One region of the Lysinibacillus sp. BSL11 genome, then DNA from elsewhere that is predicted to be linked to it. Evidence: riboswitches for the same ligand, from Rfam matches in the RefSeq annotation. Region 1 holds a riboswitch; each other region holds the start of a gene.
The links. Region 1 has a riboswitch for cobalamin ahead of RCJ95_RS19710 (FecCD family ABC transporter permease). Riboswitches for the same ligand answer to the same signal wherever they lie in the genome.
Positions count from the first base shown of each region.

Region 1 (7,559 bases):
TTTTCTATTCGCTTTCCACCAGATGTAGGCTCATAGGAAATAACATAGGCAGTTGTATTATAGGCACCTACTATTGTTGCTTCTGCCCCTTTCATACCTTCCATATGTCCATCTGTAATAATGGCTGTGCTCCCTACAGGAAATTTCGGGTTTTCAGCTTTTTTTAATGTTACTGGTACATCGCCAGAACTTGAATGGTTCATTGTAGAATGATCCATTTTTTCAGAAGTTTCATTAGAAGTGGACGCTGGTTCTGTTTGATCCTCTGTACAAGCCGATAAACTAATTAGAGCGACTACTGATAATAGTCCGACTGACCATCTTTTATTGAATTTCATATGATATCCTCCTCACTATGTGCTCCTAATGTAGCAAATAAATGTGCAGAAACGATGGATATGACCCTATGAAAAACATTTCTTTAGTCTGGCACAATTAGGTGGGGAGATATGCTATTGAATGGGCATGATCTTCAATGTTTTTTGTAATCTATGGGTGAAGATACCAGCAAAAATAGCTAAAATAATATCTTTTGGTAGTGGAGGAATCATCCAAAGCCAAGCGAGCTTATATGAAAAATTCTCTGGCGCACTTGCCCAAAGCTTATAGGCAAAAAACATCCAATTTGTTCCTATCAAATAATTTATAGCCGTTGCTACCAAAGCAGCTACGATAAAACTTTTCTTTGTCCCGCTTCGTTCCACGATCAACCCTGCAACAAATGCCGCTAATATAAATGTAATAATAAACCCAAAGGTAGGGCTTAAAATTTGGCCAATTCCACCACCGAAACGAGCAAAGACAGGAGCTCCCGCCAATCCTACGCACATATAAATTGTACAGGCGAGCGCACCTTTTCTACTACCAAGAATAAGCCCTGCTAAAGTTGCAAAGAAGGTTTGAAGCGTAATGGGTACACCACCAACTACCATAAAGGGTGCAAAGGAAGTGATATTAGCACCCACCATCATTAGCGTTGAAAACAATCCAATGTAGGTAATGTCAATAGTTCTTAACTTATGGTGACTATGTTGTGTAACAGTTGCCATGAATTTCACCTCGTTTTATAAGTTATTACTGCTAGTGTAAAAAACGAATGCTATTGTGTCAACCTTATTATTATTAATAGTTAACTCAAATATTGGGTTAAATAGAAGTAGACTATCTATCTATAAAAATGTATGATAGAACCGTCACAATTTTATAACTTCAAATACTATTGGTGTGACATTTTTGAATGTCACTTAAAAGGGAAGTCGGTGGAAGTCCGACGCTGTCCCGCAACTGTAACGAGGAATCCTATAATATGATTTGCCACTGTTTAAGAATGGGAAGGCAATTATAGGATAGTGAATCGAAGCCAGGAGACCTGCCATTTAGTAATACCTGTAATGCCCACGAGGATGCAAGCAATTACGGACAATAGCTGGATATTTTTCTGACTTTGTTTAATCTAGGGTATTTCTATGCGCATTTTCGCATGGGATACCTTTTTTTATTGCTTCATTCATCAATATTCAGTAGGAGTTTAAAACAGATGAATAAAAAATTTATGTTATTTTCCTTCGTACTTTTCATGGTATTAATTGTTTCAATGACCTTTGCTGTAATGGTTGGCTCAGTTTCAGTTACACCGTTATATGTATGGAAAGTTATTCTTTCTAAAATTCCTTTTATACAAACTTCGATCGAGCAAGATTGGAGTCGCTCTCAGGAAATCATCATCTGGCAAATAAGAGCACCTCGTGTTTTGCTAGCTGCTATAGTAGGAGCGGGGTTAGCCATTGCAGGGGCAGCCATTCAGGCACTTGTACGTAATTCTATTGCAGACCCGTATATTCTAGGGATTTCTTCAGGGGCAGCTGTAGGAGCTACTTCTGTGATTATTTTAGGAGCCTTTTCATTTTTAGGTATTTACGCTCTTTCAGTATCCGCATTCCTTGGTTCATTACTTGCCATTACACTTGTTTTTTTCTTATCACGTGTTGGGGGACGTGTCTCTATTTTCCGCTTGCTATTGGCAGGCATGGCTGTGTCCTTTATCTTAACGGCTATCTCTAACTTTATTTTAATGATGTCAAAGCAAGAAGGGGCCTTAAAGGCTGTTATGTTTTGGATGCTAGGTAGTTTAGCTGGAGCCAAATGGAATAGTATTGTGATTCCAGCCTTCGTATTCTTGGTTGTATTTGGGCTACTATGGCTACACTATCGCAATTTAAATTTATTATTACTAGGAGAAGAGGCGGCAGTGACATTAGGCGTTAATCTTCAGCAATTCCGTATTCAGTTAATACTATTAGTATCTCTATTAACTGGTGTGCTTGTCGCAGTTAGTGGTTCTATAGGATTTGTGGGATTGATTATTCCCCATATTGTGCGTTTAATTGTGGGCTCAAACTATAAATACGTCATACCTATTAGTGCTTTAATAGGTGGAATATTCTTAGTGTGGGCAGATGCCTTTGCTCGAATCATTATTGCTCCTCAGGAAATGCCAATTGGTATTATTACAGCTTTTTGTGGGGGACCATTTTTCATTTGGCTTCTCCGTCGTAACAACTATTCTTTCGGTGAAGGAGATTAACGTCCATGACATTAGAAGCGAAACAAGTATCATTCTCCATTTACGATCAGCGTATACTACATGATGTAAGCATTCAAATAAAAGAAAAGCAATTTGTTGGATTAATTGGTCCTAATGGGAGCGGAAAATCAACATTGTTAAAAAATATGTATCGTCTCCTAAAACCTGAAAGCGGAACGGTAGTATTAAATGAGCAAGATATATTAAAGCAATCAAGTAAATCAATTGCGAAAAATTTGGCTGTTGTAAGCCAAGAGACACCCGTATTATTTGATTTCACTGTGCATGATTTAGTCAGTATGGGAAGAACACCACATAAAAAGCTGTTAGAGCTTGATCAAGAGAAAGATTTTCAAATTGTTAAAGAGGCTCTTAGGCAAACGGGCATATCACATTTAGAGAAACGAAGCTTTAGTTCGCTTTCTGGTGGCGAGAAAAAGCGTGTCATGGTTGCAAGGGCACTCGCTCAACAAGCACAGGTATTAATATTGGATGAGCCGACGAATCATTTAGATATTCATCATCAACTTCAACTTATGGATTTAATTCAGACCTTGCATTTAACCGTAGTAGCAGCTTTACATGATTTGAATATCGCTGCTATGTATTGCGATCAAATTTACGTTTTACAGCAAGGGCGAATAGTTTGCCATGGTACACCAGAGGAAGTACTTACCCCAACAGTGCTACAAGATGTATTCGGTGTTTTTGCGGATATTCAAATACATCCACTGACAGGGAAGCCGTATCTTACATATGTTCCTGAACAGTTCACGAAGAGGTTTAGCCAAATATAGAAAGCGAGATCTTCTATTAGATACATAAAACATCCTTTAAGGAGTGACTGTATGCAAATAGCCTTTACGAAAATGCATGGTATTGGCAACAGCGATATCTATCTTGATCTTTTCCAACATGATTACAAGGAAGATATCTTTTGTGAATTGGCTCAAAAAATGGCCAATGTCCATACTGGTATTGGCTCGGATGGATTGATTATTATCCAACCATGCCGTATTAAATAAAATGAATACAGGACGCTTCCGATTTAAGAGTGGCGTCCTGTATTGTAGAGCCATTAAGATACTGCTTTTAAGCCTGCTACACCTATGATAATTGCTATGATACTGATAATACGTGATAGATTTTTAGATTCACCAAAGAAAATGATATTTACGAGTACAGCTCCAACAGTACCAATTCCTACCCAAACAACATAGGCAATACTTAACTGCAAATAGTTGAAGGATGCATATAAAAGGGCAAAGGACACACCAAAACCACCAATATATAAAATTAAGTTTCGTAATGTTTTCTGCTGACTATAGAAGCGTAAGCCAATCACACCTATAATTTCAGACAAAGCAGCTAAGATAATAAGTACCCAACCCATTATACATTCTCTCCTTTCGTTTGCACCTGCACTTTAGAGGAATTATCCGCTAATTTTAGACCAATCACACCTAATATTAAAATAATCATGAACAGTCCTTTAATGGCATTAAATTCTCCTTCGAAAATGAAAATATCCATTAATGTAGTACCGATTGCACCTGCTCCGGCGAAAATAGCGTAGACTGTACCAGTAGGTAAGCTCTCGCAAGCCTCCGATAAGAAATGAAAATCTATAGCAATGATTGTCACAATAATTATCCAATGCCACCATGAGCTTGCTACGTTAAAGCCAAATACCCAAAGCAATTCAAATAAACTTGTTAAAACGACGTACATCCATTCTTTTTTCATAAGTAAAATCCTTTCTATTAGGTAATGCAATGACTGACGTTCAGTCATTTTTGAAGTAAAAAAGAACGTCACTTTTATGGGTGACGTAGGCCAAGTGCGTGAGATAGGAAGTCTATAAGCTCAAGCTTGAGCAATTTCATTGTTTCATCCTTGCTATCGTCAAATAAATAAATTTGTTCAGCAGCAGATTCAATTAGACCAATCATCAGTTTAGCAGAACGTGTTGGGTCAATTGAATCACGTATCATTCCCTGTTGCTTGCCAGATAATAAGAAATGGCTCATCCATTCATAATAGGGTGCATATATATTTTCCCATTCTTTTAAATGCTCAGTTTGCGCAATACCTGCATAAATAAGTGCAACAATATCTCCATAATCTTTCGTGATTAAGAAAACCATTTCCACAACCTCTTCAAGTTGCTGTTCAAAGGGCTTATGACTTGAAATACCTTCATCTAAGGTAGCAATAATTCTTTCTACCATATTTTTTGCAATAGCTGGCATCACAGAAAGGCGTGATGGGAAATAAAGATAAAATGTTCCTTGAGCGATCCCAGCAGCTTTAACGATATCTGAAACCTTTGTTTTTTCTATTCCTTTTTCTCGAAAAACCTCAATGGCAGCTTGAATAATTTTTTCTTCTTTTGACATGCAATCCCTCACTTTTGCCTTACTTAATTATTATGTTATAGAATAAGAAAAATAATGTCAATAAAAATGACTGATAATCAGTCATTTTTTTATCCGTGTTCGTTTGTAATTCCACAATTATGCGAAGAAGTATATTTTCTATATTTCGGGGAATTGTATAATTGAAAGGATTGATGGCCATGACAGAAATTAAGTTTGCACAATTAGACCCGCAGCAACTAGAAAAAATCAATGAGCTTGAAGAAAAGATTGGTGTAACATTAGTTGCCTATGATGCTTCCTCCACACCATCACACGGTTCTGGCGCTTTTGAGTCAAATAATAGCACTACTACAAATCATCCATCATAATGAAGAGAAATGCCTTGCAGTAATGTAAGGTATTTTCGTTTTATAGATGTACTAAAAGGAGTGTTTGAATTGAATGAATTCTATGCTGATTTACATATTCATATTGGACGTACTTCTAGTGGAAGGGCAGTGAAAATTACTGGCAGTAAAACGTTAACATTAGCACGAATTTTAGAGACGTCTAGTGCAAGAAAGGGATTAGACATCATTGGGGTCATTGACTGTCACTCACCAGAAGTAATCGAAGAAATGGTGAGGATGATTGAACACGGAGAACTGAAAGAACTAAAAGAAGGTGGTCTACGTTTTCAAGAAACAACTTTGATTCCAGGATCGGAAATTGAAATTTATGATCAACATTGTCAGGGTCCTATTCATGTGCTTGCTTACTTTCCTACACTAGAGCTCATGAAGCAGTTCTCAGAATGGATGTCACAACATATGAAGAATATCCATTTAAGTTCACAACGTATTTATTGTGATGGCAAGACCTTGCAGCAAAAGGTGCATGAATTGGGAGGTATTTTTATTCCTGCACATGTATTTACACCATTTAAAAGCTTGTTTGGCAAAGGGGTTCGTCGAAGTTTAACTGAAGTCTTTGATCCGCAGCTTATTGATGGCATTGAATTAGGTTTAAGCTCTGATACAAATATGGTACGTCATATTAAAGAATTACAAGCATATACATTCGTTAGCAATTCCGATGCACATTCGCTTGGAAAATTAGCGCGAGAATATCAAAAGTTACGATTAGCAGAAGCGAATTTTACAGAATTAAAAATGGCTCTGCATGAGCAACAGGGACGAGCGGTAATAGCCAATTATGGCCTGAATCCTTTGCTTGGCAAATATCATCAAACAGTTTGTGCAAAATGTAGTCAACAGCTAAGTAAAGAAGCTACCATTTGTACAGAATGTGGGAGTACTCAAATTATAAAGGGAGTAGCTACCCGTATACAGGAGCTATCAGAAGACTTTCCCAATAAACGAAATAGACCACCTTACATTCATCAGATACCACTTGATTTCATTCCAGGTATTGGTCCTAAAATGATGGAACGTTTAATCGGAGCATTTGGTACAGAAATGAATATTTTGCATCGTGTAACAATCGACCAGCTTGAACAAATTGTGCCACATAAACTAGCCCAATTAATCGATTTAGCGAGAACAGGCCAATTAGCCATTAAAGTTGGTGGTGGTGGGATTTATGGAAAGATACAGGTTGATTAGATAAAAAATGAAATGTTTTAAAAAGATTGTTGTAATTTAACCTATTTTTATCGCTCCTCTAGTAAAATAGTGAAAACAACGACTATTTTATAAGTAGAGGAGAGAGTAAATGAGATTATCAAAGAAATTTCGTTTTTTAGCTTCAAGTATATTGGCTTTGCAATTAGCTTTACCTGTAGCAGCTAGTGCAGAAGAAGGACAGGGTGACCGTATAGCACCAAGTTGGATTGTACAAACCGATTATGTGGCACTTGGTGATTCATTAGCACATGGGATGAATGAAGTAGGTGTAATTGGATTAGGCTATACCGATTTTATTGCACAGGCATTACAGCAAGACGGCTTCCTTACTTCCTTTAATAAGGGCTTTGCTATGTCAGGCTACACAACTAAAAATGTTTTAGCTGATCTACAAAATGATGTTGCAAAAACAGTGACTGGTTTTGGCTATACAGAGGAACAGGCAAAGTTACGAGCTTCTATTAAGGAAGCTGAAATCATCACATTAACAGCTGGGGCAAATGATCTATTGCCAATATTAAAAGAATCTCAAACAACGGGAATTGACACTGTGGCTATCATAAAAGCTACTAAAGAAGCTGTATCGAACATTGCTACTATTCTTTCTGAAATCAAAAAAATTAATCCACAAGCTGAAGTATATGTAATGGGCTATTATAATTCCTTCCCATACTATAGTGCGAACTTACAAAAACAATTTAATCTGTTATTAGCTACTTTGAATTCAACAATCAAAACAACTACTGAAAAAGCGGGCGCTATTTTTGTTCCTACATATGATGTTGTTGCAAAGGATGTTGCCAACTATCTACCAAACCCTGAAAATATTCATTTAAGTGAAGCTGGTTATTTAGCGATAGCAAATGAAGCATTTTTACCCATTATTAAAACAAGCTCTTTATGGGATGTCACGCAGGCTATCGGAGTAGAGGTAAAAGATCGTACAACTGTTAAGGTTAGCTGGCAAGA
Region 1 covers NZ_JAVGCX010000018.1:36,009-43,567, reverse strand. Annotated here, with positions in the region: gene RCJ95_RS19720 (YdhK family protein) at 1-338, opposite strand, end outside; gene RCJ95_RS19715 (biotin transporter BioY) at 453-1,049, opposite strand; cobalamin riboswitch at 1,204-1,391, shown strand; gene RCJ95_RS19710 (FecCD family ABC transporter permease) at 1,538-2,584, shown strand; gene RCJ95_RS19705 (heme ABC transporter ATP-binding protein) at 2,590-3,381, shown strand; gene RCJ95_RS19700 (hypothetical protein) at 3,433-3,609, shown strand; gene RCJ95_RS19695 (DMT family transporter) at 3,663-3,977, opposite strand; gene RCJ95_RS19690 (DMT family transporter) at 3,977-4,330, opposite strand; gene RCJ95_RS19685 (TetR family transcriptional regulator) at 4,405-4,983, opposite strand; gene RCJ95_RS19680 (hypothetical protein) at 5,163-5,333, shown strand; gene RCJ95_RS19675 (endonuclease Q family protein) at 5,403-6,569, shown strand; gene RCJ95_RS19670 (S-layer homology domain-containing protein) at 6,679-7,559, shown strand, end outside.

Region 2 (7,559 bases), on a different contig from region 1:
TAGTAAAATTATTTGTGTCATTATTTGTGTAATGGATAGATAACAAATAATAGATATAACAATAACACTCACTATGTAAATAAAAGCAACTGCTATTTTCCGTGACATTTTCCATTTTCGTTTAAAGAACATGACAATGGGTTCTAAGAAAAATGCACTGATCCCAGCAAGTATTAAAGGCATGGACACTGGGATAACAAAATAGGCAGCTAGAAGTAGGGATATTATCACAATCAACCGAAAAATCAATTTCCTAGCATTAAATTTATTCATAAACTCACCTTCTTTGCGAAAAAAATTAAGTTAAGTGTACCATAAATCAAATTTTATTACGTTCTGAAACAATAAAGGTAGGGATGAATTATGGAAAAAGAGATTTTGCAACTTTTTAGTAATCTAACAGAGCATGATCGCGATATTCAATATGAATCTTACGAGGAATTAATGAAAATTATGCAGGAACCTGTAGATTGGACATATGCAGTTTGGGAACAGCTAATAAAAGCACTTACATACAATAATGGTTATTCTCGTGCACGTGCTGCACAAATTTTATGCGCTTTAGCTGCAAAAAGTGATCCAGAAGAAAGGGTCTTGGAGGATTTTTTAAAGATTTGGGCTGTGACTTACGATGAACAATCTGCTACAGCAAGGCATGCATTACAGGCCATTTGGAAAATTGGACAGGCGGGTCAAGTACAAAGAGATTTGGTTGTATCGTATCTAGCTAAAAGATTTCAAACATGTATAGATGAAAAACAGCCATCTCTTATTCGTCAGGATATTATTATGTCATTTAAAAAGCTATATGATCAAACAAATGACTCGAAATTATTAGATATTGCCCATCGTTTAATTAATGAAGAACAAGATGCTAAATATAAAAAGAAGTATAAGTCAGCCATCCGTTCAAAGTAGCGAGGTGGTGTTTTTTTGTGCAAATTCTTTGATGAACGGTAGAATAGTCAACTATAATGAATGAAAAAAGGGGATTATAGCATGAGCATTTATAATTATCTAGTTCGGAAGCCTAATGGCGAAATTTTATCAATGGAAACATATCGTGGAAAAACAATGTTAATTGTTAACACGGCAAACCAATGCCGATTTACATATCAATTTGAAGACTTACAGAAAATGTATGATAAATATGGAAAAGAGAATTTTGTAGTTCTTGGCTTCCCTTGTGATCAATTTGGCCATCAAAATCCTGAGGATGGAGAGGAAACTAAGCATCTATGCAAGGTAAACTATGGGGTCACATTCCCGATTTTTGAGCTTGTACAGGTAAATGGAGAGGCTACACATCCACTCTTTAATTATTTAAAGCATGAAGTGAATTACCGAGAGTTTGGGAAGGCAAGTATGCAGGAGAAAATGTTGGCAGAAGCAATTGTTCAACTTGCCCCAAGCTTTTTAGATGGTCGTAACATTCGCTGGAACTTTACAAAATTTCTAGTAGATGCTAATGGTAAGACCGTCGCACGCTTTGAACCAACAGATTCACAGCTCGATATTGAACAAGCAATTGAAACACTACTATAGTAAATTTCTTAATAATGTAAAAATTTGTTGGAATTTTCTCTTCTAGTGTTACTATATTTTAAAATTGAGTACAGCTATTTTTTCTGAATCATATATGATAAACTGCTTTACAAATGAAATATTCTTGCAGGATAAAGGTGCTAGTAAGCATAATCGGGAATCCGGTGAAAAACCGGAGCTGTTTCCGCAACTGTAAGTACAGCCATTATAAAGATTTACCACTGTCTCAAAGAAGATGGGAAGGTCCTTTATAACACATTCGTTTTATGTGACGAACTGTACAAGCCAGGAGACCGACCTTTATTTGAACGTATAAAAACTTCTCGGAAGCTAGGAGGATATACGGCAAATACATAGGCTTTGTCTAGTTTGATGGCTCAATCTTGTATTTTTGTCGTTCCTTTGCAAAAGGAGCGACTTTTTTTATGCCTTTCAAGTAAGAATTTTTCATTATAGAAAATAGGGGGGAAGCAAGTGAAAAAAGATGCCCGTTATTCTTGTTATCCATTTATGCGTGAGAAAGCTTCAACGGTTGATTTTGAAATTCGAACAGATAGCCTTACAACACATCTAGGAGTTGCATTAGCTGCGGTAAAAAAAGAGGATGTTCAAGTTGTTGCTGAGGATTTATTACTTATGTTACCTATGGCGTATCATGTGAATGGCTCAGTTCGTGGGAAATTAGCGGTAACTGAAGAGGATTTATCTTGGTTAAGTGAGCGTTATGATTTTTACGTTCGCCATGTGAAGGAAGAGATTCAAAGTTTTGTTTTACCTCAAGGAACAGAGGCCGCTGCAGCCTTACATCTTTGTCGCAGTGAGGCAAAAAAATCATATCGAACTTTACACAAAGTATCAGAAGAACGAGAGGTTCCTGCTATTCTTTTCGATTACCTTGGTTTATTAGCTAATGTATGTTTTGTCATGGCTGTTTTTATGAATCAGCAAGCTGGAATTTCTGAAATACCGTTTATTAGTAAATCCTACCCAATGAAAAAGAAAAAGGAGAATAACAATGAAGAAAGTATTTAATTTCCAATGGCTATCAGTGCTCTTACTTGCACTGGTATTAGCAGGCTGTGGCACTGCTGAAGATACAAAAAATAAAGATGCCTCGCAGGGTACACAACACGTAGAGAAAACAAGCTATAAAGTGACAGATGACCGTGGAGTGGAAATAGCGTTTAATGAAGTACCAAAAACAGTTGTATCTTTACAACCAAGTAATACTGAAATTTTGTTTGCTTTAGGTGTTGGCGATAAAATTGTAGGAGCAACTGAGTACGATACTTACCCAGAGGAAGCACAAAAAATTGAACGTGTCTCTGATACTACGAACTTTAACAGTGAAAGAATTATAGCGTTAAAGCCAGATGTTGTTATTGCTTATACAATCGGTGATAAGGATGCACTAAAGCCGCTTGAGGACGCAGGAATTAAAGTGTTTGTTATTCAATCTGCGACTACTTTCGATGATGTTTATGGAGATATCGAACAAATAGCTGCTGTGATGGATGTTGCTGATAAAGGAAATAAATTAAATGAAGAGATTAAAGCGAAAATTGCTGAAGTACAAACGAAGGTGAAGGACGTAAAAACGCCGAAAAATGTTTATTTAGAGGTTAGCCCTAAGCCAGACATATATACAGCAGGCTCTAGCACTTTCCAGCAAGAAATATTAGATGCAGCTAATGTTAATAATGTTTTTTCTGACTTGAATAGCTGGGCAAAAGTGAATGAGGAAGATGTTATTGCTAAAAATCCAGATATTATTTTAACAACAGTAAACTATACAGAAGATCCAATAGGAGAAATTCTTGGACGAGATGGTTGGAATACTGTGACAGCTATTCAAAACAAAGCGGTATTGTCCATCGATACAGATATCTCTAATCGACCTGGTCCGCGTATTGGTGAAGCTGTAGAATTAGTAGCGAAGGCTGTGTACCCAGAGTTATTTAAATAAGAAATGTTTCCATGCTAGCTGTCAGCCATTCAGCTAGCATTTTTTATGTGGTTTAAATTATTACCTAGCGTGAAAATTGGAATTAATGTAGTTTGTTCTTTAAAATAAAAGTAAGTATGCTTAATAATCTTAGGAGGTGTAGTGAGTGGAGCAATTAGAGACAAAGGTAATTCCATTTGAAGCAGTCCATAATTTCCGAGACATGGGTGGATATAAGACAAAAGATGGGCGTAGGGTAAAGAACGGTTTATTTTACCGCTCAGCTGCTCTTGGAAAAATGACACTGGCGGATAAAGAGCTATTTGAAACGTTAGGGATTAAAACCATTTTTGATTATCGCGATAACAATGAGGCGTATCATAATCCTAACCCAGTGTTCTCATATGCTCAATATATACAAATCCCAGCGAAGGGTAATCATGCTTTTGAAATGCCTACCAATGCTGGTGGTAGAGATTTCTATAAAGTGGTAAGCCCTGAGATGTTTCGAGATTTTTATGCACAAATGCCTTTTAACAATCTTTCATTTAAAGAGTTAATGCAAACGATTCAAAACCCTGATAATCTAGGTCTTGTACATCATTGCGCAGTTGGTAAGGACCGAACGGGTATTGGAGGAGCACTTATTTTACTAGCTTTAGATGTACCAGAGGAGACCATCATGGAGGACTATTTAGATACTAATATACATTTACGTCCAATGGTAGAAAGAATGGCTCAGGCTATTCAGCATCAGTATAATGAGCAAGAACTACAGCAATTTTATGCATTAATGTCCGCCCGTGAAGACTATTTACAAGCAGCATTGGATGCGATGGATCGTCGCTATGGTTCTAAGACTGGGTTTTTAGAGCAGGAATTTGGCCTAACAATTGAAAAACGAGAGCAATTACAATCCTATTGCTTAATTTAAAAAATGGCCCTTTCACACGATGTGGGAGGGATTTTTTATGTGGAAGCGCTGTATTCCTATAAATCTCTTTACAGTCTGAATATTTGTGATAAGATACAATAGATTTTTAAGAAAATATAGGAGAAGTGAAAGTATTGGCAGACACAATTAAAGAGACAAATAAGTTAAGTCTATTCCATTTAACATGGCCGATCTTCTTAGAAGTTTTTCTATTTATGTTGATGGGACTAGCCGATACTTTTATGCTCAGTGCTTTATCAGATAATGCTGTATCAGGAGTAGGTGCAGCCAATCAATATATCCATATTGCCATCTTGATTCTGGAAGTAGTGGGCAATGGTGCATCTATTGTTGTTTCCCAATATTTAGGCTCCAGACGCTTTTTTGAAGCGGCCAAGATCTCGGCGTTAGCGGTCACGATGAATTTGGTCGTTGGGCTTTTAATGAGTATTTTATTTTTCTTCTTTGCGAGACATTTAATGACAATGATGAACTTGCAGGGAGAAGTCCTCCACTATGCACAAAGTTACTTAGCCATCATTGGGAGTTTTATTTTCCTACAGGCTATTATTAATGCACTCGCAGCAATTATTCGTGTACATGGTTGGACAAAACAAACTATGTACGTTTCGCTTGGCATGAACGTCTTACATGTTGTGCTAAACTACGGTCTTATTTTTGGGAATTTAGGTTTCCCAGAGCTTGGTGTGAAAGGAGCGGCTATTTCCTCTGTCATTAGTCGCGGATTAGCCGTCCTAGTATTTTTCTGGTTGCTGTATCAGGTAATGGAAGTGCGTGTAAAGTTACAATATTATTTTGAGTATTCAAAGGAATATGTGAGGAAAATACTAAACATTGGTTTACCATCTGCGTTTGAACAGGTGCTTTATCAATTTTGCCAAATCATCTTTTTATATTATGCGACTTACTTAGGAGCAGAAACACTAGCAGCACGACAATATGCTATGAATATTTCGATGTTTACGTATTTATTTGCGATTGCCATTGGTACAGGAACAGCCATTATTATTGGTCGTCATGTAGGTGCAGGAGAAAAAGATGAGGCGTATCATCAGCTATGGAAAAGTGTCCGTGCAGCATTTGTTTTTACGATTATTATGGTTGCAGTCGTTACGCTATTCCGTAAGCCCCTTATGCAGGTTTTTACTGATAATCCAGAAGTCATTAAGATTGGGGCATCCGTGTTAGCATTAAGTATTTTACTAGAGACTGGTCGCACGATGAATATCGTTGTTATTAACTCTTTACGCGCTTCTGGGGATGCTAGATTCCCAGTGAAAATTGGTTTTCTATCAATGGTTTGCATGAGCCTGCCGCTTGGCTATTTATTTGTCTTTGTATTGGATTGGGGCTTGGTCGGAATTTGGCTAGCCATTTCAGCAGATGAATGGGTGCGGGCAATTATCGTATACTTTAGATGGAAAAGTCGTAAATGGGAGCGCTATGCTCTTGTATCACCAAACGACAAGAAGGAGGCATAGAAATGGGCGCATTATCGAAACGTGCTATCGGGGCGGCATTAATGGATCAATATATCACCCTTTTTGCTTGTCCAATCTGTCAGCGATCCATGCATGTCTATGAGCAGGGGAGATTGGTTTGTGCTTCTAACCATTCCTTTGATATTGCGAAACAAGGCTATGTCAATATGCTGACACATAGCGCCGCTTCTAAATATAGTAAGAGCCTTTTTGAATCCCGCAAGGCTGTTATTGATAGTGGGATTTATGATGCTGTAGAAGCTCGAATCGGTGAGCTTATAAGCTCTGCAAAAACAGTGCTTGATACTGGTTGTGGAGAGGGCTCACATTTAGCTCGCATTATGAATGATAGGGAGCATGGTATTGGCGTTGGAATTGACATAGCGAAGGAGGGCATTTTGGCTGCAGCACGTCATTATCCTCAACAAATTTGGTGTGTAGGGGATTTAGCTAAAAGTCCATTTGCTCAAGCGAGTTTCGATGCCATTTTAAATATATTATCGCCAGCAAATTATGAGGAGTTTAAACGACTTCTTACACCGAATGGCTGTCTTGTGAAGGTTGTACCGCAAAGTGGTTATTTGCGGGAACTGCGTGCTCAATTATATGCAGATTCAAACAAGGAAACTTACTCTAATGAACAAATTGTAGCTCGTTTTCAAGATAGTTTTCGTGAGGTAAACGTAGAACGCGTAACTTATACTTTACCGCTTTCAGAAGAGCTAGTACCCGCGCTATTAGAGATGACACCAATGGGGTGGCATAAAGCAGAACAAACAGCCGTTGAACTAAATCAAATCACGATTGATGTGGATCTATTAGTAGGGAAGGTTTAAGTTGGTCACCTGCAATTGCAGTATACTGGTCTTTTCGATTACAATGGGAATAACTATTGAATAAGGTAGGAATGTAACAGTGTATAAACTAGCAGCAAATGTTGTCAAAGTAATATTAAAATTAATGGGTTCAAAGGCTCGTGTATACGGAGAAGAAAACTTGCCGAAAGAGGGTGGGTTTATTATAGCTTGTACACATACCGGCTATGTTGATATTTTAAACCTTGGTGTAGCCATGTACCCTCGTGAAATTCACTTTATGGCGAAGAAGCAATTATTTGAAATGAAAGGGCTTGGCTGGCTTGTTAAGCATTTAAATGCTTTTCCGGTAGACCGTGATAATCCTGGACCAAGCGTGATTAAAATTCCTTCGCAGTTATTGAAGGAAGGTAAAATTGTAGGGATTTTCCCCTCTGGGACACGTAGTGCAGAAGGAACAGATTTAAAACAAGGGGCTATTACCATTGCACAGTTGGCAAAGGCGCAAATTGTTCCAGCTGCTTATGTTGGTGCACGTAATGTGGGCGATGTAATGAAGCGAGGTAAAGGCTATTTAATTTATGGTGAGCCATTTTATGTAACAGGCAAGGGTAAAGAAGGTCGTGAGCAGTTTACTCAACACCTTGAGCATGAATTAGTTGCTTTAACAGAAGAACTACAAAAACGTATTCCCGTAAAATAAAAGCAAATGGCACTCAGAATCAAATTGATTTTGAGTGCTTTGTTGTAGGAGGAAAATAAAATGATTCGAGTACTTTTCGTATGTTTAGGTAATATCTGTCGCTCACCCATGGCTG
Region 2 covers NZ_JAVGCX010000005.1:150,282-157,840, forward strand. Annotated here, with positions in the region: gene ytvI (sporulation integral membrane protein YtvI) at 1-273, opposite strand, end outside; gene RCJ95_RS07640 (hypothetical protein) at 364-918, shown strand; gene RCJ95_RS07645 (glutathione peroxidase) at 1,000-1,545, shown strand; cobalamin riboswitch at 1,664-1,861, shown strand; gene RCJ95_RS07650 (hypothetical protein) at 2,020-2,577, shown strand; gene RCJ95_RS07655 (ABC transporter substrate-binding protein) at 2,561-3,511, shown strand; gene RCJ95_RS07660 (tyrosine-protein phosphatase) at 3,657-4,424, shown strand; gene RCJ95_RS07665 (MATE family efflux transporter) at 4,559-5,926, shown strand; gene RCJ95_RS07670 (putative RNA methyltransferase) at 5,929-6,762, shown strand; gene RCJ95_RS07675 (lysophospholipid acyltransferase family protein) at 6,842-7,444, shown strand; gene RCJ95_RS07680 (low molecular weight protein-tyrosine-phosphatase) at 7,505-7,559, shown strand, end outside.
Region 2: linked by a shared signal. The riboswitch ahead of RCJ95_RS07650 (hypothetical protein) and the one ahead of RCJ95_RS19710 (FecCD family ABC transporter permease) in region 1 are both predicted to bind cobalamin.

Region 3 (7,559 bases), on a different contig from region 1:
GTCATTTGCGATACATTTGTTAATAGGTGCATGGCTGTATCGACTAATGCGCCGAAATCATTCACTTTACTTGCTGCATGGATATCGATGGAACCTAAGTTACACGATACATCTAATCCATAGTCATTTGGTTGATCCTGGTCCGTAATGATACTTGTCTCTTGTACTTGTAAGATTTCTGTACATAAATTGGACATTTTGACACGTCCAATATTTTTTAAAGGATGTACCTTATTGACATTATCATCAAAGATTTCAAACGGGTAGCCTGATTCAAATTGTGCTTTTTTCACCTCTGTATAAAGCTTCCGTGCATTTAAACGTTTAATTTTACGAATTTTTGGGTTATCAAGTAGCTCGTAGTACATGTCTGAAATGGAAAGCTCAGACATACGTTTACCGTATTCTTTAAAAATATCGTATGGGCTAAACAAGACGATATCCTTATCACGTTTCATCAGTTCGAAGAAAATACTAGGTATAATAATCCCTGTTGAAAGGGTTGCGAGGCGAATTTTATCATCAGCATTTGGTTTTTTTGATGATATGAAATTTTCTATGTCTGCATGGAAAATATTTAGATAGACAACACCTGAGCCATTTCGTTGCCCTAGCTGATTCGAATAACTGAAAGAATTTTCTAACAGTTTTGCTACTGGGATGACACCACTTGCACGATTTAATATCTCTTTAATTGGATCACCTAAAGGGCGTAAATCTGTTAAGTTGACCCCTACTCCACCACCAAGGCGTGATAGCTCTAAACAATAGCCAATATTTTCAGCAATACTGTTCATGGAGTCATCCATTGATAATTTAAAGCAGCTGACTAATTCACCACGTGCTTTCTTACCACTATTTAAAGCAGTTGGTGTCGCTGGCTGGTAGGCTTCCATCATTGCTTCGACAGAGCGTTCTGCTAGAGTTGTGTTTCCTTGCGCCAAATACAAAGCAATAATGACAATACGATCCTCATACTTTTCTAAGATCTCTTCCCCGTCACGACTTTTCATAGCATAGCTATCATAAAATTTGCTTGCGCTCATAAAGGATGGGAAGCGGAAATTATAATCATAGGCTTTCTTGTACAGCTTCTTAATAAATTCCATCTCGTACATATCGATAAATGCTTTCTCATAGTAGCCCTCATCAACTAAATAGCGGATTTTTTCCTCAATATCTATAAAATAACGCAAACGTACGTTAACATACTCTAAAAAGTAGCGGCGCGTAGCTTCGCGGTCCTTTTCTAACTCAAGTAATCCAGTTGTACTATAACGATTCAGTACGTCATTATTAAGCTTTAAATAGGTTTTCATCTCATTACCCTCGTTTCATAAAACGTTTGTATTGCTTCGTAATCCGTTTGATTACCTCGTAAATCTAATTTCCTTACTAAGGGTACATGATAGGTAGCGGCGATTTTCTCACCAGCAGCGCCAAATACATGATGGCCGAAATTACTATTGCCACTGGCAACTACTCCTTTACAAAAATCCCTGTTTTTTTCTAAGAAACGTTGTACCTTTGCTGGAATGTCACCTAAACCATCTGTGTAGGTAATTAAAAGATAGGGCTTGTTCAATCGCAATCCCTCCGAGAGCTCGATACATTCTGCCTTTAATTTGGATACAACATTTCGGACATTACCTGTACGACTCGCGTAAACGATCATAGAGCAATCAACTCAATTTGAGAAACAATTTCCTGAACATCTCCTATAAAAGTTTCATTCATCTCTAAAACAGGCACACTTAAAAAACCTGCGTCAATAATCGTTTGTTTTGCCTGTTCATCATGATCGATGTTAACGATTTCAGCTTCAAGTCCTGCACGTTGTAGTTCAGATTTTACCCATAGGCATTTTGGACAAATTGTTTTCGTATAAAGTTTCATAGAAATCCCTCTTTTCATAAAATAAAAAGCCTATCTCCTCTAGAGAGATAGGCTAAATGGAAACGTTAACATACCAAAAATACTGACGTTCCCATCTCTTAATCCCCGAAGAAATGATAAATTTGTTTTATAAAGGCAGGTCTCCTGGCTTTGCTTCATTCTCTGATTCCCTTCCCATGCAAATGCACAGTGGTTGCAATCATCGTCAGCTTCACAGTTGCGGGGACAGCGTCGGAATTGTACCGAACTTCCCTTTTAAACTACATGTAGTAGTACCTTTGTAAAACGAACACAATATATAGTTGTTGTTCAATAGTTTTAAGTGTACCATCCTTCAAATGAAAAGTAAATCAAGATTCTAAACTTCTTTATTTTTGGATTATTCAGTATTTTTAATTATGTAGTTCCAAGTAGATTACCACTAATCATTTATACCCAAATCAAAAATCTATTTTAAACGATGAACATCTTTATCTATCAAAATGTATCTAGAATTCTGAAAGAAATGTTCTATTTTAAGTACCATTGAAAAATAGTAGCTTCTATATGTAAATCCTGAAATAATTATCATCTCTTACACGTTTCAAATGACACTCATTAAAAAAGAGCATGCTTTTATCATAACATGCTCTAACCATTCTATCTTTGGGATTATAGTCTAATCTTAACCTCAGTCCCATCCTGAGCTTTGACATCGACTAGCACGAGTCCCTTATAATTTTGTAGTTCCTTGATAATCGGCTTTAGCATTTCTTTGTCGATGAGCGGAAAGGTAAAGTCTATGTTCTTTCGATCGAAGTATGCCTTTGTCCACTTATTGGCTTGTTGCTGAATCCATTTAGAAGTTAAAATGGAGAGGACAATGGTTAGCACGGTATAGGGAACTGGGACTGTAAAGCGAACATCTTTTGCTTTCACTTTTACATGCATCATTCGTCGCCTCTACTCAATGAAGACTGCAACGGAATCCCCGTTTGCTGATTTTATATCTACAATTTGTCCGTCTAATTCATTTTCGATTGCTTCAAGAAGAAGATTGATGTCGATATCTTTTACGTATTTTTCTGATTGTGGAATACTCGCAGCGATGCTGTGTCCTGCCATAAGTACGGCTTTGACAAGTTTAATCGGCAAGTTTACCGTAACATTATCATTTTCGGTGGATACAACACGAACCTTTAATGTTTTTTCTAAATACTTTGTTTTTTCCACAAATTTGTTCTCTGATTCTTCTTTCTGTTGTAGCACTTGAATCAGCTCTGATCCTTTATCCGCATCAATTTTTCCCTCTTGAATCATGGTTAACACTTTTGTGATTTCCTCTTTCATGGTCCGTTCCTCCCTATTCGTCTTTTAAGAGCTTTATCGCTTCATCTGTTGTGATTTCGCCATTTTCCAGCATGCTTACAATTTTTTTCTCGTCTACTTCATTTTTCTTTTTTTGAGCATAGCCAAGGGATGAAATAATGTCGTTTAGCTTGCCTCGAACTGTTGGATACGAAACCCCCAGTTCCTTTTCAACCTCTTTAATGTTTCCTCGGCAGGTTAAAAATACTTCCACAAAATGAAGCTGATCCTGTGATAAGGATGCTAGCTTCGACAATTCAAATTCATTTTCAATGGTCGTGTGACAATGAGAACACTGTAACTTCGTAATTTTTAATGTTCTACTACAGACAGGGCAATTTGTGATTACTTGATAAGCCATAGTGAACTCCTTCCTTTAAGTTAAGTTGATTATATAACAAAGAAATTAAATATGTAAATAATAAAAATTGATTTTTTTAATTATAAAATAAATAAAATTAATTATTAAATTAAAAATGTTAATTAATCATTGCTGTATTGCTTGTCCTAAGCAATTTCAACTTTACTCTATGTATGTCTTTTCTATTTCTACTTGTAGCTAGCGGCATCAGTTAGATAATGACAGTTTAGAATTGAAAATAAGGTTACATTGTATTCTGTAAAAAAATTTGTTACTATAAAAAGACAATTATGAGAGGACTGATGAATGGACAATGAAGAACTAAACTATATTTTCATTTGAATTGAATGATTTCAAACACAAAATATAGGGTTAGTCTATCCATTTTTAACAATCAGTTTGCATTGTATTTGTCATGACACAAATGGCAAATCGTATTTATTCAGTGAAAGACTAATCCTTCCAATGCACAAGTGGAGGGATTTTTTTCTTGCTTTCATAGTTGATTTTGCACCTTTCATTTACCCATAAAGGAGAGGAAAAATATGAGCGATTCAGAAACTATTGTGACGCATGTACACTCCGTATAAGTCGTTAATATCCATCTGCTTATACGGAGAAATAAAACATAGATGGATAGACCGACTTTGTATGAAAAGTAAACTGTTGTAATACAAAGGAGGAATTATCATGTCCATGATACAAGTACAAAACTTAACTTTTTCTTATCCAAGCAGCTTTGACAATATTTTTGAGAATGTCAACTTTCAAATCGATACGGATTGGAAACTTGGATTTATCGGTAGAAACGGACGAGGTAAAACAACATTCTTTCAGTTGTTATTAGGAAAATATGAGTATAGCGGAAAAATCATCTCTTCTGTAGACTTTACTTATTTCCCCTACCCTGTTTCAGATCCAAATAAATATACCCACGAAATATTTGAGGAAATTTGTCCTCAGGCAGAGGATTGGGAATGTCTACGTGAAATAGCTTACCTACATGTAGATGCAGAGGTCATGTATCGTCCTTTTAAAACATTATCCAATGGCGAGCAAACAAAGGTGCTGCTTGCTGCGTTGTTTTTGACAGAGGGTCAATTTTTATTAATTGATGAGCCAACCAATCATCTAGACACGGATGCACGAAAGACGGTTTCAGATTATCTTCGCAGGAAAAAAGGATTTATTTTAATTTCACATGACAGAAGCTTTTTAGATGGCTGTGTTGACCATATTCTATCGATCAATAGAGCCAATATTGACGTTCAAAGTGGAAACTATTCTTCTTGGAAGTTAAATTTTGATCGACAGCAGGAGCACGAAGAAGTAACCAATCAACGACTGCAAAAAGATATCGACAGATTAAAACAATCCTCAAAGCGTTCGGTAGGATGGTCTAATCAAGTGGAAGCCTCCAAAAATGGCACAACCAATTCAGGTTCAAAGCTGGACAAAGGCTTTGTCGGGCATAAAGCAGCTAAGATGATGAAACGAGCAAAGAATCTGGAATCCAGACAACAAAGAGCTATTGAGGAAAAATCAAAGCTGCTAAAAAATGTGGAAAAAACTGAGTCATTGAAAGTAGAGCCATTGGCATGTTCATCTAAAGAAATGGTTGCTGTAACAGATGTATCCATTCAATACGATAACCATATCGTGAATAAGCCTATTAGCTTCAAAGTGGCACAAGGGGATCGAGTTGTTTTAGATGGCAAAAATGGAAGCGGAAAAAGTAGTATGTTAAAACTTATTCTAGGTAAGCCCATCCAACATACAGGCTCCATAAAGTTAGCTTCAGGTCTAGTCATTTCCTATGTTCAACAGGATACATCCCATTTAAGGGGATTGTTATCGGAATTTATTGAAGAGTATGGTATTGATGAGACGTTATTTAAATCAATCCTGCGCAAGATGGATTTTGAGCGTATTCAATTTGAGAAGGATATCTCTCATTATTCTGGTGGGCAAAAGAAAAAGCTCCTGATTGCTAAAAGCTTGTGTGAGAAGGCTCATTTATATATTTGGGATGAACCACTCAATTATATTGATATCTATTCACGCATGCAGATTGAAGAGCTTATAAAAAGCTCCCATCTCACAATGGTGATTGTTGAGCATGATCAGGCATTCCAACAAACTGTAGCAACGAAAACGGTAGCGATGTCGTAAAGAGAAGAATCCATTTTATGGATTCTTCCTTTTTAATGATATTGAAATCAATGGACCCATTTAGTATTTGTCTCTTTCACGATATATAGCTCACCTAGTGATGCACTTTGCGCTGGCAGTAATCTTGGAAACCTTAATCGAACAAACCAGGAGTGATTAGCCACATTTTCTCCACAGAAGTTCACCGCCATTTTATAGTAATTCTCCTCCATGCCAGTTAATATGGGCATGGGCTTTATCACCTCAGTTTGCCACTCCTGATAATCAGGGCTTGAGCCATATACTTTTGGAATGATGTCAGCTAATGCTTGACTAAGCTCATCTTTGTCTTTCTCCGTTGTTTTCATCAATACATCTGGATTTGGACATTTTAAGCCTTCAGGTTCTGACCCCCAAGTAGCTGTTGGAAATAACAAAAGCATACATAAAAAGGGCAGTATTATTTTTCCCATTGTTCAACTCCCTTTCTTTAAAAATGCTCGATAATTTGCTGTGATTGGTGCACTCTATAAAGTATCATCCTGCAGAAAGGTCACTATTCCATGAAAAAATTTGCTTATGTTTTAATGGCTATCTTCACTATGTTCATTGTGCCATGTAAGATTTATGCGCAAAGTGAACAAGCTGATGATCAACTAATCAGGGACACATTCATTACAATCCTTAATCCATTTATCGAAAAGGAAATTGATCATTACTACGGCTATCCTAAGCAGTACGGCTTATATGATGTGAAAATTTTAAAGATTGTCAGAGAAAGTCAGTTTAGCTTTAGGGTTGACGTGGAAGCTACTACCTTTGAGCATGCACATTCCCCACCCTACAGTAAGGAAATCATTACATTTGAAGTCAGTCCAACTGGTGTCAGCACACTTCGCTATATACATGAGGCAGATGATGTAGAAAAAGCAATAAACGCATTCTATAGGGCAACACTGTTAGATATACAGCAGAGTTTTAAGCTGGACTTAGCATCGTATACTTCCTATCATTACGATCAATTGCAATATCAAGCTGAAATAAATAGTGATATGAAACCCCTTGCTACGATTGCAGAGGAAATAGTGACCCATATTTTATTTCCTGATCGAAAGATTCCCTACAAAAATGTCATAGACCCTGTCACCTTTATCAAGGGTAATATAGGCTATATGGTCTTTAAAAGGGCGGATGGTACAAATGTAAGCTATCAACTGCAAAAGAAAGACGGCACATGGATCGTAACAGATAAAACAAGTAAGCCAGGTAAGAAAATGGAGGATTTGTTGCCGTGGTATATATAGAAAAATGAAGCCAACTGATTCCATCAGTTAGGCTTCATTCTTTAAGAGCGTTTGCATCATACTTTTTATAATCCCCATGTGTAAATTTTCATGGTTCATATGAAAGACAACCATGTCGCCTAATGTTTTCATACCTAAAAAAGGTTCTTTAAGCGGTTCATGTAAATGTCCTTCACAAGCTTGTTCAATAAGAATGGGTTGTTCCTCTAGGAGTATAATGATTTGATCCATTGTTGGCGGTTGCTCAGTCCAGTTATCTGGTTTACTGCCACTTGGGAACATTACATGATAGGATAGGGGCAAACGCCTTTCTTGTGTAACAGCTGGAAAAACGGTATGATCCCAACCAACTAATAGATGACCAGCATTCCAACGAATATTGTTATGATGTCCAGCGGGTATCTGATCAGCAATATTTTCAGGGATTGTACGTAGAAATTCAACAGTCCAATTACGCCACATTTTCATTTGCTTAAATAATTGCTCTTCGTTCATATACT
Region 3 covers NZ_JAVGCX010000013.1:26,221-33,779, forward strand. Annotated here, with positions in the region: gene nrdE (class 1b ribonucleoside-diphosphate reductase subunit alpha) at 1-1,319, opposite strand, end outside; gene nrdI (class Ib ribonucleoside-diphosphate reductase assembly flavoprotein NrdI) at 1,316-1,675, opposite strand; gene RCJ95_RS15900 (glutaredoxin family protein) at 1,672-1,896, opposite strand; cobalamin riboswitch at 2,014-2,191, opposite strand; gene RCJ95_RS15905 (hypothetical protein) at 2,548-2,829, opposite strand; gene RCJ95_RS15910 (SHOCT-like domain-containing protein) at 2,839-3,225, opposite strand; gene RCJ95_RS15915 (DUF2089 domain-containing protein) at 3,239-3,604, opposite strand; gene RCJ95_RS15920 (Lsa family ABC-F type ribosomal protection protein) at 4,295-5,776, shown strand; gene RCJ95_RS15925 (hypothetical protein) at 5,824-6,228, opposite strand; gene RCJ95_RS15930 (DUF3888 domain-containing protein) at 6,319-7,059, shown strand; gene RCJ95_RS15935 (DinB family protein) at 7,087-7,554, opposite strand.
Region 3: linked by a shared signal. The riboswitch ahead of RCJ95_RS15900 (glutaredoxin family protein) and the one ahead of RCJ95_RS19710 (FecCD family ABC transporter permease) in region 1 are both predicted to bind cobalamin.